Regions from separate parts of the Candidatus Avoscillospira sp. LCP25S3_F1 genome, predicted to be linked through region 2. Evidence: riboswitches for the same ligand, from Rfam matches in the RefSeq annotation. Region 2 holds a riboswitch; each other region holds the start of a gene.
The links. A riboswitch is a leader RNA that binds a small molecule or an ion and turns the genes downstream of it on or off. The one in region 2 is predicted to bind cobalamin.
Positions count from the first base shown of each region.

Region 1: it holds a riboswitch for cobalamin, as region 2 does, so the genes downstream of both, ACTQ33_RS12765 (class I SAM-dependent methyltransferase) here and ACTQ33_RS11655 (energy-coupling factor ABC transporter permease) in region 2, are expected to answer to the same signal.
Region 3: it holds a riboswitch for cobalamin, as region 2 does, so the genes downstream of both, ACTQ33_RS00020 (hypothetical protein) here and ACTQ33_RS11655 (energy-coupling factor ABC transporter permease) in region 2, are expected to answer to the same signal.
Region 4: it holds a riboswitch for cobalamin, as region 2 does, so the genes downstream of both, ACTQ33_RS15380 (homing endonuclease associated repeat-containing protein) here and ACTQ33_RS11655 (energy-coupling factor ABC transporter permease) in region 2, are expected to answer to the same signal.

Region 1 covers NZ_JBQKJT010000014.1:36,523-40,051, forward strand. Annotated here, with positions in the region: partial or broken gene ACTQ33_RS12745 (DNA cytosine methyltransferase) at 1-274, opposite strand, end outside; gene ACTQ33_RS12750 (hypothetical protein) at 243-437, opposite strand; gene ACTQ33_RS12755 (hypothetical protein) at 635-868, opposite strand; gene ACTQ33_RS12760 (alpha/beta hydrolase) at 865-1,752, opposite strand; cobalamin riboswitch at 1,914-2,115, shown strand; gene ACTQ33_RS12765 (class I SAM-dependent methyltransferase) at 2,224-3,048, shown strand; gene ACTQ33_RS12770 (ABC transporter substrate-binding protein) at 3,099-3,529, shown strand, end outside.
Region 2 covers NZ_JBQKJT010000012.1:22,291-25,819, forward strand. Annotated here, with positions in the region: gene ACTQ33_RS11640 (energy-coupling factor ABC transporter ATP-binding protein) at 1-155, opposite strand, end outside; gene cbiQ (cobalt ECF transporter T component CbiQ) at 152-1,072, opposite strand; gene ACTQ33_RS11650 (energy-coupling factor ABC transporter substrate-binding protein) at 1,076-1,378, opposite strand; gene ACTQ33_RS11655 (energy-coupling factor ABC transporter permease) at 1,375-2,127, opposite strand; adenosylcobalamin (AdoCbl) riboswitch at 2,228-2,373, opposite strand; gene ACTQ33_RS11660 (TVP38/TMEM64 family protein) at 2,487-3,074, opposite strand; gene ACTQ33_RS11665 (LrgB family protein) at 3,164-3,529, opposite strand, start outside.
Region 3 covers NZ_JBQKJT010000001.1:216-3,744, reverse strand. Annotated here, with positions in the region: gene ACTQ33_RS00030 (cysteine-rich small domain-containing protein) at 1-233, shown strand, start outside; gene ACTQ33_RS00025 (homing endonuclease associated repeat-containing protein) at 760-1,209, shown strand; cobalamin riboswitch at 1,214-1,435, shown strand; gene ACTQ33_RS00020 (hypothetical protein) at 1,540-2,136, shown strand; gene ACTQ33_RS00015 (hypothetical protein) at 2,382-2,648, opposite strand; gene ACTQ33_RS00010 (cation transporter) at 2,741-2,959, opposite strand; partial or broken gene ACTQ33_RS00005 (hypothetical protein) at 3,236-3,529, opposite strand, start outside.
Region 4 covers NZ_JBQKJT010000025.1:24,505-28,033, reverse strand. Annotated here, with positions in the region: gene ACTQ33_RS15400 (transposase) at 1-155, opposite strand, end outside; gene ACTQ33_RS15395 (hypothetical protein) at 171-350, opposite strand; gene ACTQ33_RS15390 (zinc-finger-containing protein) at 364-765, opposite strand; gene ACTQ33_RS15385 (hypothetical protein) at 784-1,110, opposite strand; cobalamin riboswitch at 1,627-1,854, shown strand; gene ACTQ33_RS15380 (homing endonuclease associated repeat-containing protein) at 1,948-2,949, shown strand; gene nikB (nickel ABC transporter permease) at 2,977-3,529, shown strand, end outside.

The DNA of each region.
Region 1 (3,529 bases), on a different contig from region 2:
CCACAGAAAATCCCTGGCAGGGTGGTCCTCCAAATACAAGATCAATCCCCTCGTATTTGTCGAGGGAGTCAATTACATTATTGATGTCATCATTGACCATGATGCAGTCTGGGTGATTGACTTTGTAGGTTTCAGCAGCATCGGAAACCAGCTCATTGGCAAACACGACTTTTATTCCAGCGTTCTCAAAACCGACATCCATGCCGCCAGCCCCAGAAAATAACGAAATGGCTCTTAATGGCTCACTCATCGGCTTTTTCTCCTTCTTTATCATGGTGAACCCGGAAAATCAATTCGTTTTCCTGTGCGTTCAAATAAATATCAAAACTGGTCTTGCCCTTTTCGACTCCCATATTAGAAAGGATTGCTTTCGGCATTCTTACTCGCATATCCTGCTGCAACACATAAGTGTCCAGGTAGATGCATGAATCTGTCATTGCGGCTTTCCTCCTCGCCCTTAATTCAGTCTAATTATAAACTGTTTTCAGTCCAGAGTCAAGCCTCTATACCACAACGAGGACAGTTTCTACATTTTAACGATAGCCCTACTCTGTAACGATAGCTTTTCTATCGTTACAGAGTACCGTAAAAAAGTGTGAACCACCCCGACAAAGCCGCCATTCTGCCTATGCCGTCACTGTGCCGAAAATAAAAAACCGCCCAGAAACGGCGGATTTACGGCATTTTTGAGGATATGGAATTGTATCAATCTCGGCGTGGTTTTGTCCAACACTGTGGAGTGGTCCACCAACTGCAAATGGGATAAGCCCCAACGTGCCAATGGCCGATGTCCGGCATTCATCAGAGTTACCATCAGCTTTCCCCCCAAACCACGGGGCTTGCGAGTGTGTTCAAAAAAACTGCTCATACACACATTGCCTCCGATTCACCCACGGCTGCCAGCTGGATAAAGGCTGTCACGGTGGAAAGATAGGATGCACTCTGTAGCAATAGAGCAAGATGACCGCCGGGCAGCTCTGTCACCACCTGGGGTTCCGGCATCAGCGATATCAAAGACGCCTTTACACCATCGGTAAACGTATGGTCATCCTCCGACAGCAGAAGCAGCACACGACCTTTCCAGGGTAGAAAATCCCGGGGAGACAACTCCAGATGGTTGCGGCAGTCACAGAGTAGTTCCAGCATATGCAGTCCATAGGATTTGGTCAACTTTTGCGTCATCAACTGACACAGATCGTTGACAGTCTTTTGCTGGGCAGGTGTTAGACCGACAGCCTTTTTCAGAATGGCCCGCCGCAGCATGGGTTTGATCAGGGCGAAGGGCATGGCCTGCATCTGGCTGTGATAGCGTTCCTCCTTCTCCAACAGAGCCAACAGAGAGGCGCGGGTTTTCGGTGTCATATCTGCTGCCAGGGAAGCGGTATTGGACAGAACCAGACCGGCTACCACATCCGGATGGCGTCTGGCCAGCAGCTGGGCCACCACGCCGCCGAAGGAATGGCCCACCAGCCAGGCCCGGATGCCCAGGGTACGCAGCAGCTGGGCTAAAGTGTCAGTCAGCTGGGCCATGGTAGTGCAGTGGAGGGGATAATCACAGGTGAGTACGGAAAAATCCTTTGCAAATGCTGCAAAATGGTGAAAAAACAGATCGGACAGCCCGATGCCGCCGGTCAGCAGCAGCAGAGTTTCCCGATTTTGACTATGGACATGATGGCGATAGGGGAAGGAGATTCCGCCAATGGTCATCTGCCGCAGGGGAAACCGACGGTCAAAGGCGTCAAATTCCTGCATGTTTGCTCCTCCTTGTGCGGTGGTTAGTCTTAATTAACCAAAGAGTACCACATTTAAGAAAAGGTGTCAAGGTATAGGAAATCCATTTTATTGAGCAGCATTCCATGGAGGAACAGTAAGAGATTTTCACAATAAAAAGATTTGCAAATGGCTGTGGACTGTGCTATACTACGGGCGCAGGTGTTTCTCAGATGTGAAAAATACACAGTGAGAAGCCGAAGAAGGAAGCTGGGTGCAAATCCCACACGGAGCCGCCGCTGTAAGTGAGGAGCCGACGCAAAGATGCCACTGGTCCTGTGACCGGGAAGGCTGCGAAGGTGTTGATCCACAAGTCAGAAGACTTGCCTGCTGGATTGTTTCCATACTCCACGTGCATTTGGAAGGAAGCATTGTATTTGTATTGGCAAAATCGGGCCATTACTGTATTTTTATGCAGTAATGGCCCGATTTTTGCGTCTTATTTTGGAGGGAGTGATCAACGTGACGCACACAGATGCAGGCAACAGATGGCGTCGAGGCCTGCGTTTTCCAAATGGAGATTTGCCGGTGCGGGCGCAGAGCGCAGCAGAGGAGCAGGCGTTTTGGCGCAAGCGCATGGCCGATGGTCCACCGCCGCCAGATGCTTATGCAACAGCGGTATGGGAGGCTCTGAGCGCTCTAACAGAGCCGTTGCCCATTCATTCTGTCTTGGAGATCGGGCCGGGCTGGGGAAATTATACACTGTCGCTGTGCCGTACATTTCCAAAAGTCACCTGTGTGGATATTTCTCCCGATAATCTGGCCTATATCAGCAGCAGATCCGCACCCTGGAATCCCATCGTTCCGATCTGTTCTACCTGGGAAGATGCGGAAGTTCCCGTTCATGACCTGGTGTTTGGTTACAATTGCCTATATCGTTTGGAAGAGCCCGAGCATTTTTTGCAGAAGATGAACGATCATGCCGGTCATCTGTGTGTAATCGGCATGAACTGCCCACCAGAATTTCCATGGCTGCCGGTCCTGGAAGCAGCTGACCTTCCGATCCGCTACACTCGCCAGGGATGTCGGGAATTGGGTGAGGTGCTCACTTCATTGGGGATTTCCTGCAAAATGATAAATATTCCGAATCATCGGACATATCGTTATGCCGACAAGGAAGCGATCTTACGGAGGGCGGAGCAATTCCTGATGGCACCTTGTCCTCGGGAGCGGCTGTGGGATCTGTTATCACCGTTTCACCGCAGGGAGGGAACGCAATGGGTGTGTGAGTATCCGTTTGACTCCCAACTTTTGGTGTGGAAGCCCATACGTATGTAAACAGCTGCCTTAACGGGCAGATAAGAGCAATTTAGGAGGTAATAGTTTCTATGGGTGTAAAAAATATGAAAAAACGAATTATGGCACTTTTTCTCACGATGATTCTTTCCTTGGGGCTTTTGGGCTGTTCCGGCGGTGATTCTGCCACCGATGGGACAGAAACGTCAGGCAGCACCGGAGCCGGGCAGACGGTACAGGAGCAGTCCCAGGATACTGTGGACCCAAATGCGGAAATCGTGCTGGCCGGATATCGCAATCTGGCGCCCGGTGAAAAAGACGGCTATTATTGCAGCAAGATCCTTTATGTCTGGGAACCTTTGATTACCCAGGATGAAACAGCCGCCCCCATTCCTTGCCTGGCGGAAAGCTGGGAGATGAGCGAAGACGGAACCCAGTGGACCTTCCATCTTCGCCAAGGCGTCAAATTCCATGACGGCAGTGACTTCAATGCTGATGCGGTCATCGCCAACTTTGACCGAAT
Region 2 (3,529 bases):
CACAGCAGCAGCAGCGTGGATTTGCCCGCGCCGTTGGCTCCCAGCAGGGCCACCCGTTCGCCGCTGTCCACGGAGAAATCGGCCTGGTACAGCGCAGGTGTGTCGCCTCGATAGGTGTAGGACACGTTTTGCAGTTGCAGGATCGGAGGATTCATCCGCGCCCCATCCTTTCCAGCAGGGCGGCCGCCAGGGGCAGGGCCACCAGCACGGCGGCGCTGCACAGGTGACCGGCCCGCAGCGGTGATTTTTGTTCCAGGAACCGCAGCGTTCCCTCATAGCAGCGGGACTGCATGGCGTCAAAGGATGCCGACGCCCGCTGAAAGGACGACACCAGCAGACTCGTCATAATGGAGGCCGTGGTGGTGAAGCTGCGGCGGAAGGTGCCGTAGCCCAGCCGGGCTGCGGCGGCAATTTTCATCTGGGACAAGGTCCCGGACAACACGAAGATATAGCGGTAAATGAGGTACATCAGCTCAATGAGCAGCTCCGGCACATGGACCCGCCCCAGGGCGGCAATGAGCTGGGGCATGGGGGTGGACAGGCACAGGGCGTACAGGCAGGACACAGAGGCCGTAGCGCCGGTGAGAATCACCAGAGTGGACACCTGGGCCTGGGCCGGAATGGTGAGATAGACCCCGAAGCAGGGGAGACTGACCACGCCGCCGGGGACAGTGGCAAAGTCGAAGAGCAGGGCCAGACCGCTGAGCAGTACAAAGGTCAGCGGCGTCAGAAACAGGCGGGCCCAGGTCCGGGCCGGCGTTCTGCCTGCCAGCACCGTCACCGCCGCCGTCAGGACCCACACCAGCAGGCTCACCAGAGGGGAGCGGGCGGCCAGGGTCAGAACGATGAGGGCGAGGGCGGTCAGGGCCTTCAGCCCGGCCGGTACGCTGTGGAGCCGGGATTGAAGGGCATAGTAGTCGATGGCGGTCCAGTCGTCATGGCTGTGACCGTGCCGCAGAGGCAGCCAGAGCAAACCGGCGGCAGCTGCGGCGGCGGTCAGGGCCAGGGCCGGGGACAGATGTCCCACAGCCAGGCCCCAGACGATGACCGCGCCCAGGAGGGCCCGCAGCATGGCTTACTCGGTCTGCCCGGCGCTGCGGTACTTGTGCCGGGCCGTCAGATAGCCCAGACCGAAGCAGATGACGCCGGAGCCAATGGCGGCCTGGAGGGCGAAGAGCAAACTCTCGGTCTCGCCGCCGGGGGGCTCCAGAATGCTGGAGGCCCAGGGCTTGTAATCGGGGTCGATGGCGGTGATGGCTTCCTCCGCCTGGCCGTCGGCGCCGCCGAACTCGGAATCCTTGATGGTCAGCAGGGGAATGCAGGCGATGGCGACGCACAGCAGCAGCAAAATGACGATGGTGAGACCTTTCTTTTTCATGCGGCGGCACCTCCCAGATAGCCCAGCTCCTTCAATTCGGGACGGGCGAGAGTTTCCAGCGCCAGGACCACAACCACAGTCAGCAGGCCCTCCACGATGGCCAGAGGCACCTGGGTCACGGCGAAAATGCCCAGGAACTCCGTCAGCGACGCGGCAAAGCCGCCGGTGGCCGACGGATGGGCCAGAGCCAGCTGCACACTGGTGACCACATAGGTCACAAGATCGCCCAACGCGGCGGCCAGGAACACGCCGACCTTACGGTTGACGCCTGTCTTGCGGCACAGGGCGTAGACGCCAAAGCTGACGAAGGGACCGACGATGGCCATGGAGAAGGTGTTGGCGCCCAGGGTGGTGAGGCCGCCGTGGGCCAGCAGCACCGCCTGGAACAGCAGAACGATGAGGCCCAGCACCGCCATGGGGGCAGGCCCGAAGAGGATGGCGCCCAGGCCGGTGCCGGTGGGGTGGCTGGAAGAGCCGGTGACACTGGGGATTTTCAGGGCCGACAGCAGGAAGCAGTATGCGCCGGCCATGGCCAGCAGCAGCAGGGTTTTGCGGTGGGTCTCCACGATTTTGCGGATGCGGGCGATGCCCAGAACGACGAAGGGCAGGCAAACCACGCCCCAGACCACGCTGTGGCCCAGGGGCAGATAGCCCTCCATGATGTGCATGGCTCCGGCGGGGACGGCCAGACAGAAGGCTGCGGCCAGAACCAGGGTCAGGCCGAACAAACGGCGTTCCATGGGTTTCATAGGGATGATACTCCTTTTCTCTTTGCGCAACAAAACGGAAAAAAAGCCCATTTCCAGGAAGGAAATGGGCTTGCAATCGTCCGTTTACGCGCAGGACCGATGTGGGCGCCAATCCATACCTCGTGGATCGATCGAACCGGCGCGGAGTCGGTGTTCTGGCTGCAAAGGAGCGACCTTTGTCACAGTGGCGGGACCGCGAGGGATTTTCACCCTACTTCCCCGAATTTCCGCACACAATCTGGTGAGAACGGTGCGGAAACGCGGACGCGCCGTCTCATGAAATTGTCACGGTAAAGTATACAACCACACGGGCCGCAAGTCAAGATTGCGGCGGGAAATTATCTGGAGCGGCCCTGGTTTCACAGAGGGAATACGGCCCGGAATCCCAGCGCGCCCAGGGAATAGGCGAAGATCATCAGGGGGCGGCAGGTGACGGTGATCAGGGCGAATTTTTTCCAGCTCATGCCGGTGGTACCGGCCAGGAAACAGAGGAAGTCGTCGGGCAGGCCCGGCAGGAAAATGGCCAGGGCAAAGAGCCGGTCGAACCGGCGGCTCTCATGGGTCCAGCGCTCGTATTTTTCGTGGAGCTTTTTGGAAAAGAGTTTGTTGAGCAGGGGCTTGCCCCAGTTGCGGGCCATGGCGAAGGCCACGAACGAGCCCAGGGCGATGCCCACATAATTGAGGACAAAGCCCAGCCAGGGACCGAAGATCAGCACACCGGCCAGACAGCTGACGCCGCCGGGCAGAATGGGGATGACCACCTGGACGGCCTGGAGGGCCAGAAAGATGGCGGCAGCGCTGCCGGCGTAGTGGTTGAGAAATGCCTGCAACGCCTCCTGGGACTGGAATACCCCCTGACGCCACAGCCAGAGCCCCAGGGCCACACAGAGGACAAACAGCGCCATGGACGCTGCGTTCATCAGTTTCTTCAATCGGTTATGGTCCATGGGTACGGGCTCCTTTCCGGTGGGATGGGTTTCCTCTATTGTACCCGTCCCGTCCTTAAAAGAAAAGTACCTGGCGGATTAAGTTTCCATTAACCCAGTCCGGCGAACAGGGGGGCCAGAATGACCGTCATGATGCCGGCCACCACAATGGTCAGGCCGCTCATGGCGCCTTCGATCTCGCCCAGCTCCAGGGCGTGGGCCGTGCCGATGGCGTGGATGCTGTTGCCGATGGCCAGGCCCTTGGCTACGGGATGGGTGACTTTTAACAGCTTCAGCACCACATCCACAATGACCACGCCGAACAGGCCTGTGATCATGACGCCCAGGGAGATGATGCCCTCCAGGCCGCCCAGCTGGGTACCCACGCCCAGGGCAATGGCCGTGGTGACGGATTTGGGTTGCAGGGAGTGGTAGATCTCCGGTGTCAGATGCAGCAGCCGGGACAGGACAGCGAC
Region 3 (3,529 bases), on a different contig from region 2:
GTGAATATTTTCCATGCCACCCAACACAGGACCCTGAATCGTTTAATTGTCTGTTTTGCTTTTGTCCACTGTATGCTTTGGGCAAGGCCTGCGGAGGAAATTATCAGTATTTATATAATGGCCGTAAGGACTGCAGCGCATGTACGATCCCCCATCAAAAAGACCGATATGACGACATCATAGGCAAGTATCCTGAGCTGGAAAAAATGATGAAAGAATCAGAACAGCCATAGCGTATGAAAGTGCCTGGATATGTTCTTGACACGTCTGCAAAAATCGGTTACAATACGGGCTGTGAGCAGGTCATATGCTTGACATATGCCAACTGACAAGCCGGTGTGAATCCGGCGCAGTCTTACCTCTACTGTATTTGGCTCCGGCCATAAGCCAGGATTGTCAGCCTGCTCCATGGTAATTGATCAAGGTGGTATCCATTGCCGATTTTTGCAGCCATGCCCATGTTTGGGGATGGCTGGAGGTTTTGTGCATTTCATGTGTTCAAAGCTTCTATTTGCAGGGATCGGCAATGGATATCTGCTTTTCCGGCAGACGCCATTGTCTGCCGGATTTTTTATTTTTCGGATTGGCAGCAGGTCCCAAAGTCGAAAGGGGGTGTAGACCGTTAGCAAGCGAAGGCAGGCTCGTCCAGCAAAATTGACACCGCAAGAGCTGGAGCGATATCGAGATACCATACAAAATTTAGCACAGCAAGCCCAAACAAAACGAACAGATGGGGAGAACCAGGAAAAGGAATTGCGCATGCTTTATCAATCCTTTACCTTGTCCAGCGGCATTGGTAAAGCCATCTATGCCAGCTATTCTGATCAAGAGCTGTTGGATGTTCTGCGAGAAGCGGCCATTCGTATTGGGCGTGCACCAACGCAGGGAGAGATTTTTTTTCTGTATCGGATCTATCTGAAAGCCCGGTTTGGCACTTGGCCGGCAGCGCTGCGGGCAGCTGGAATGCGGCGATTACCAGTACCGGATCTAACGATCCCAGATTGGGAGCAAATGCTGCTGGAACGGCCGGATATTTGTAATGCATTGGAGGATGTTACGCAACGCAGATGCCGCCTCGGGTATCCGCCGCGCAAGCGGGATGTACCGCAAGCCAAAGTCCTTTGTGAGCGATTCCGCTCTTGGGAAAATGTAATTGCTGCCGCAGAAGCATTTCAAACGTGGCAGATGGAAAGGGGGAACTCTGTTTAAAAGTAAATAGGGGAGCATTTGTTGTGGCCCTGTCTCGGCAGTAGCAGAGGGAGGGATGAACAAGGGAATCGGGTGAGAATCCTGAACGGTAACCGCCGCTGTATGCGCTGAGATACCGGATCGTTGACGAAAGTCGGTCACTGGGAAACTGGGAAGGCAGATCCGGCGTCGTGGGGAAGACCCTGCAGGCGTGAGTCAGAAGACCTACAAGGAATGCGAAGCGGCCGCAACGCGGCCAACCATGGGAAAACGGCTGTGGCGATCATTGGGATCTGTCACGGCATTTTTTATGCCCTGACAGAGCGACAGTCAAAGGAGAATTGGGAACCTATGAAAAAACGTATGTTAAGCATACTGCTGGCGCTGTCTCTGCTGCTCGGCATGGCTCCGGTGCATGCGGAGGCCGCGTCGGAGAATGGCACCGCCGCTGTAGAGACAGAGTACCTCCTGCATACAGCCGGTGCGGAGAGAGAAGCAGAGTGGGTCATTGATGACCAGAATGCGCTGCAAAACATGGGGCACGGCGCGTATAAACTCGGTGCAGATATCGAACTGCACGAATGGACTGCCATCGACTTTTCCGGCACGTTGGACGGTGATGGCCACACCATCACGTTGGCCGGTCAGCCGCTGTTCAATGAGCTGAGCGGTAATGTGCAGAACCTGCTGTTGGACGGCGCAGTGGAGGTAGAGAATGCAGCCGGAGCGTTGGCTTTTGCCATAGATGGCGGTGTGGTGAATAACTGTTGGTCTGGTGTTGAGACATTTTCTTATAATGTCTCGGCGGGGTTTGCTGGAACCATGACGGGCGGTACCATCAAAAACTGCCTCTTTACCTATGATATAGCAGAGTACGGTATTGCCACCGAGTCAGATGGTGCATCCCGTATTGGGGTCAATCCCAAATTCCGTGTAAACACCATTTAAGGTGCGAATAGAGCAAAATTTATTCAGGGCGGTAGCCGGGGAAATCCGGCTGCCGCCGTTTCGCCTTTTCAACAACATAACGCCGGTGGTGGCGGATGTCAAGGGTGGCGGAGCCGTTCAGCTTGTCACTGACATCCGGCCCCGGCGGTGTTACTCGGGCATACGCTCGGCAAAATAGATGGCCATCTGAGCGTGGATCAGGCTCCAGTCCTGCCGCCGCCCAGTCCACTTTTTTGTAATGTCCATCATGGCCAGATATCATAGCCAATAATGAGATAGTCTACCAAATAAAGCGCCAATCGTACCCAGCGCCCAGCAGCGCCCAACTGGTCAAAAACGCTGGAACCCAAAGTTTGCAACGCCAGCAGCAATACCGTGGCGGTCAGGATTCTTCCCAACATAATTTTCTGTTTCTTTGTCATGCCGCTGCTGGGCCGCTGACCAATCAAGAGAAGGATAACTGATAATACGGCTACTACGATCAGCAAGCCGCTTTCAATCATTTCTTGCATATCATTCTTTCCCTTCTATAATTGCTTATTTGTTTGTTAAAAAAAGTGCCCCTTCCGCCCGTAGCGTCTGGGGCACCTGTGTGGAATGGGTCTTATAGGAAGATCTCGCAGTCAGGCTCCACCTTCTTGCAAGCCTTCTGCACAGCAGCCATCACACTGGCCGGCTCCTGACCTTCAGCAAATTCCACGATCATCTTCTGGGTCATGAAGTTCACAGTAGCGTTCTGCACGCCGCTGGTCTTGCGAGCTGCGTCTTCCATCAGGTTGGCGCAGTTAGCGCAGTCTACTTCGATCTTATAAGTTTTTTTCATTTTGGAAAACTCCTCTCTTAATTTGTTCCTGTTACCAGAACAATTAAATCGTTGTTTAATTGTGTCTTTATCATACTTGGATAAACTGGCTTCGTCAATGCTTTGGACGCACATCCTGCCGTTTGGGTAAAAGGTTCTGCTACTTGGGAAAATGCAGCTTTTATGGACACATTTCAATGCATTGACAAAGGGGCGAGATATAACAACATCGCCATGCAAAAAAGGTTCTGACACGGAAGCATAGCTCCATGTCAGAACCTTGTTCTGCTTCACAAATTATTTTTGGGGGTTGCGTCGCCCGGTGTTTTCTGAGCCACGCACTTCCTCATGGTAAAAGTAATCCACGATTATGGGGTGCCCAGGCTCTGCTCGTCCGTAGGGCAGCTCGTTGTCCACGAAGGGACAGCTGTATTCTTTTGCCAGCCGCTCCGCTTGATCCTCCAAACCATGGAAATAGCTTCTGTCTCCCTTGTTGTAGATCGCGTCGTACAGCGGAACCAAGTCAGAATATTTTTTACGAATATAGTCCAGGATGTCTTTTTTGAATCCGCCTCGCAGATTTAGATTTTC
Region 4 (3,529 bases), on a different contig from region 2:
AGCCAGCTCCGTAGGGTGTCGATGCAAATGCCGAGGTCTCGGGCAACTTCCTTGGGGTCCCGTCCCTGCTCTGCTACCATTTTCACTGCGCCGGCTTTGAAGGCAGTATCGTAGCGAGGTGGCGGCACACCTTTTTTGTCCTTTTGCTCTTCCATTTTTATCGCTCCTTTCTATTCCAGTTTACGACTGATTTTTCTGTCCGTCAATTCGGGTATGGGGGCATCATCGTAGCCCAGGCCGCAGATATTCTCTCTGCTGTCGATGTATTTGCGAATGGTCCAATGGATCAGAGTTGTATGCTGTTCCACCAGGCTTTGCTGTGCGGGTGTGAGAGGCTGATTGTATTTCATGGAATGTTCCCTCCTAAGCGGCCCGGTGCTGGGCATCGAGAAATTGTTGACATAGATGGATGACCAGGCGGCAGCGGACTTCGGAAAACTTGGCGATGTGTGCCTCGCATTCGGGAAGATCCAGCCTGGCCTGGAGCCACAGATAGGCCTGACGTTTGGTCATCAGACCGCGATTCCATAACTGATTGAATACCGTATGGGCTTCCTGGCGCTGGCGGCGCAGGTCTTTGTTGGCCAGAGTCCCCATTGGCAGTTGTGTGCCACGGTGGGCGGCCACATAGGAGTCGCAGGCAGGGTAGTTGCCGCAGACGTAGAGTTTGGCCCCGGGTATGGCCCGCTCCCCGTAAGCAACGGAGGCTGGCCGGAGATAAGCGGTTGCACCGCAATAGGGGCATTTGATATTGACTCGTTTCATAAGAACCCTCCAGTGCTTTTAACTATGGTCGGACAACAAGTTCAGCGTATCTGCGGGAGTGCTGCTGGTGGTGGGCAACTGCCAGCACAGATATTGTGCAAAAATATCTGTAAAAGCTGATTCCGTCAAAGTGCCTCTGCACTCGTTGGTATCGATCCGCTCCTGTATCCCACGTTCCAATGCATCTACGCGCATTAACACGGGCGCTCCATTCCGATCCGCAGCCAGCAGCCAACCGGTGCAGCCTTCCTGCGCAGAGATATGGATGGTGTTGCGCCAGTTCCCGCCACAGGCAGTAAGGAATTTATACAATTGTTTCGTCGATACACAGTGCTGTTCTTTCATTTGTCCTTCTCCTTTAATACGCACCGCAAAACGGCAGTTTGTGCCCACGGAAAATTGAACTTTTTGTAAATAAAAAAATCTGCCCCCATAAAACATGGAGGCAAAAAGGTTACTTATCAGATGAACATCTGGTAGTCTACTTGAGAATGGCCAAATGCGAGATGCATTGGGGTACCATCGTCAAAGTTTTAAATGGGGAAAAAGCATTATTAAAACCAGAATCATTTGGCTGCATGATTTTCAAGATGTTATCGGTTAAAATTTTACTTGCAATCAGCAAAGCATTGCGGTACAATAAAACACGAAAGTGAATAGCAAGCAGATACGATGAGAAACTTGTATAACACAATACAGGTGCTCTTTATCATAAGCCGGTGGGAATCCGGCGCGACAGACCGTATTCGTCGTAAGACGTCAGCCGGCAGTGATCGTACATTAGAGAGCATTTTTTGGGAGTCGTAGCTGTTTTGTATCCATACGGTCTTTCCAAAGAGGGAAGACCGTTTTTTTATGCTAAAATCACATAAAACTTTTTGTGGCCGCAGGAAAAGATCCGGGCGGCTGAACAAGGGAATCGGGTGAGAATCCCGGACGGTAACCGCCGCTGTATGCGTGATGTCCGCTGCTCGTTAACGAAAGTTCGCCATTGGGGACGTGCCCTGAGAAGGCAGAGCAGACCGGCGAAGGCAGGGAACCCCTGCCCCAAGCGCAAGTCAGAAGACCTACAAAAAGAGATCAGCCAGGTGTGGGACGCTGCACTTGGTATTTGCTGCGCAGAAAAACGGCTGTGGATCTTCGGGTTCACAGCCGTTTTTTTTAGGGAGGGACACAGAAACGATGGGAGAAAACAACAAAAACCAGCTGCAGGAACAGAAAAAGATGGTGCTCAGCATGATTGCGGAAGGTTCCAGGCTCCACGGAGAGACCGAGGAAAAAGACGGTTCGCGCTACTCCGTTGATACAGAGGAAGGCGCACAGCTTTATGCATCTTTTTCTGATGATGAGCTGTCGGAACTTCTGCGTCAAAGTGCCCAGCAGCTGGGGCATTCTCCGTCCCAGGGAGAGGTACACTGGATCTTGCGAACCTATCTGAAAGCCCGGTTTAAAAACTGGCCGGGGGCATTGCGTGCAGCGGGGTTAAGCCGATCGGCAGGTCGGGGTGGAATATCCACAGAACAAATGTCACAGAAGAAAGAAGAGTACCAGCAGATGCTCGATCAGATTCGGAGCATGGCAGAACAGCTGGGCCGGATTCCGCATCCGTCGGAGCTGCCGGAGATATGCCGAAAACTGAAAAAACGGTACCGAACCTGGGGAGAGGTTTTAGCTGCCGCGGGGGTGGAGGATGCGATTGTGGTCCGCCTGCAGAAAGTGGAAAACTTAGAGGCGGAGGAACGGCATATGCTCCAAGAACTGAGAGCCCTTGCGGAAGGGCTGAATCGGGCGCCCCTTCGGAGTGAAGTGGAACAAAGCCTACGGGAATCCCTGCTCCGGCGGTTTGGCTCATGGCGGAATGTCCTCTATCAGATCGATCTGGAGCCGGTTCGGCGCATCACGCCTTTTGTGAATGCTCCGCTACAGCGGGGAAAGGAGAAACGGCGGGCGTCCCATCGACAGGAACTGTACGACTGCTACTATCGACTGTTGAAGCTGGATCTGCAGACCGAGGCAGACTTGGAGTTGGTATGGAAGATGGCGCAGCAGTTGGGGCATCCGCCTGGCCGCAGGGAAGTGCCGCCGGAAGTCCGTATGCGGCTGCAAAAGGTATGCGGTTCCTGGGCCAATGCTTTGTTTCAACTGGGCCTGCAGGAAAAATCGAGAAAACCCCAGCAGCGATGATTGGCTTTCGTGAGGTGAAAAATGCATATGAAACGAAAAATAGGCTGTCGGCTTGCCCACATTTTTCTGGTGCTGCTGGGCGTCAGCTTTTTAAGCTTTCTGCTGATGTATGTGTCGCCGGGCGATCCCGTCCGATCCATGTATGCGGTCAGCGGCAGTATTCCGTCAGAGGAAGTGTTGGAGCAGACCAGGGAGGAGTTGGGGCTGAATGAACCGTTTTTCATCCAGTACGGCAACTGGATCGCCAACTGTCTCCGGGGAGACTTCGGTACCTCTTACTCAAAGGGTGAAGCGGTGTCAACGCTTTTGATGGAGCGGGTCATGCCCACTATCCAACTGGCGCTGCTGTCTCTGGTGATCATGGTAATGATAGCTGTGCCCATCGGCGTGTGTTCTGCTCTGCGTCAGAACAGCTTACTGGATTATCTTTTGCGGGGCACCACATTTATCAGCATTTCCATGCCGAATTTCTGGGTGGGCCTGCTGCTGCTCTATTTGGTGGCCATGAAGCTGGGCTGGCTTCCGGTGGTGTCCAACCAGATGAATTTCCAGCGATTGATCTTGCCTGCTGTGACATTGG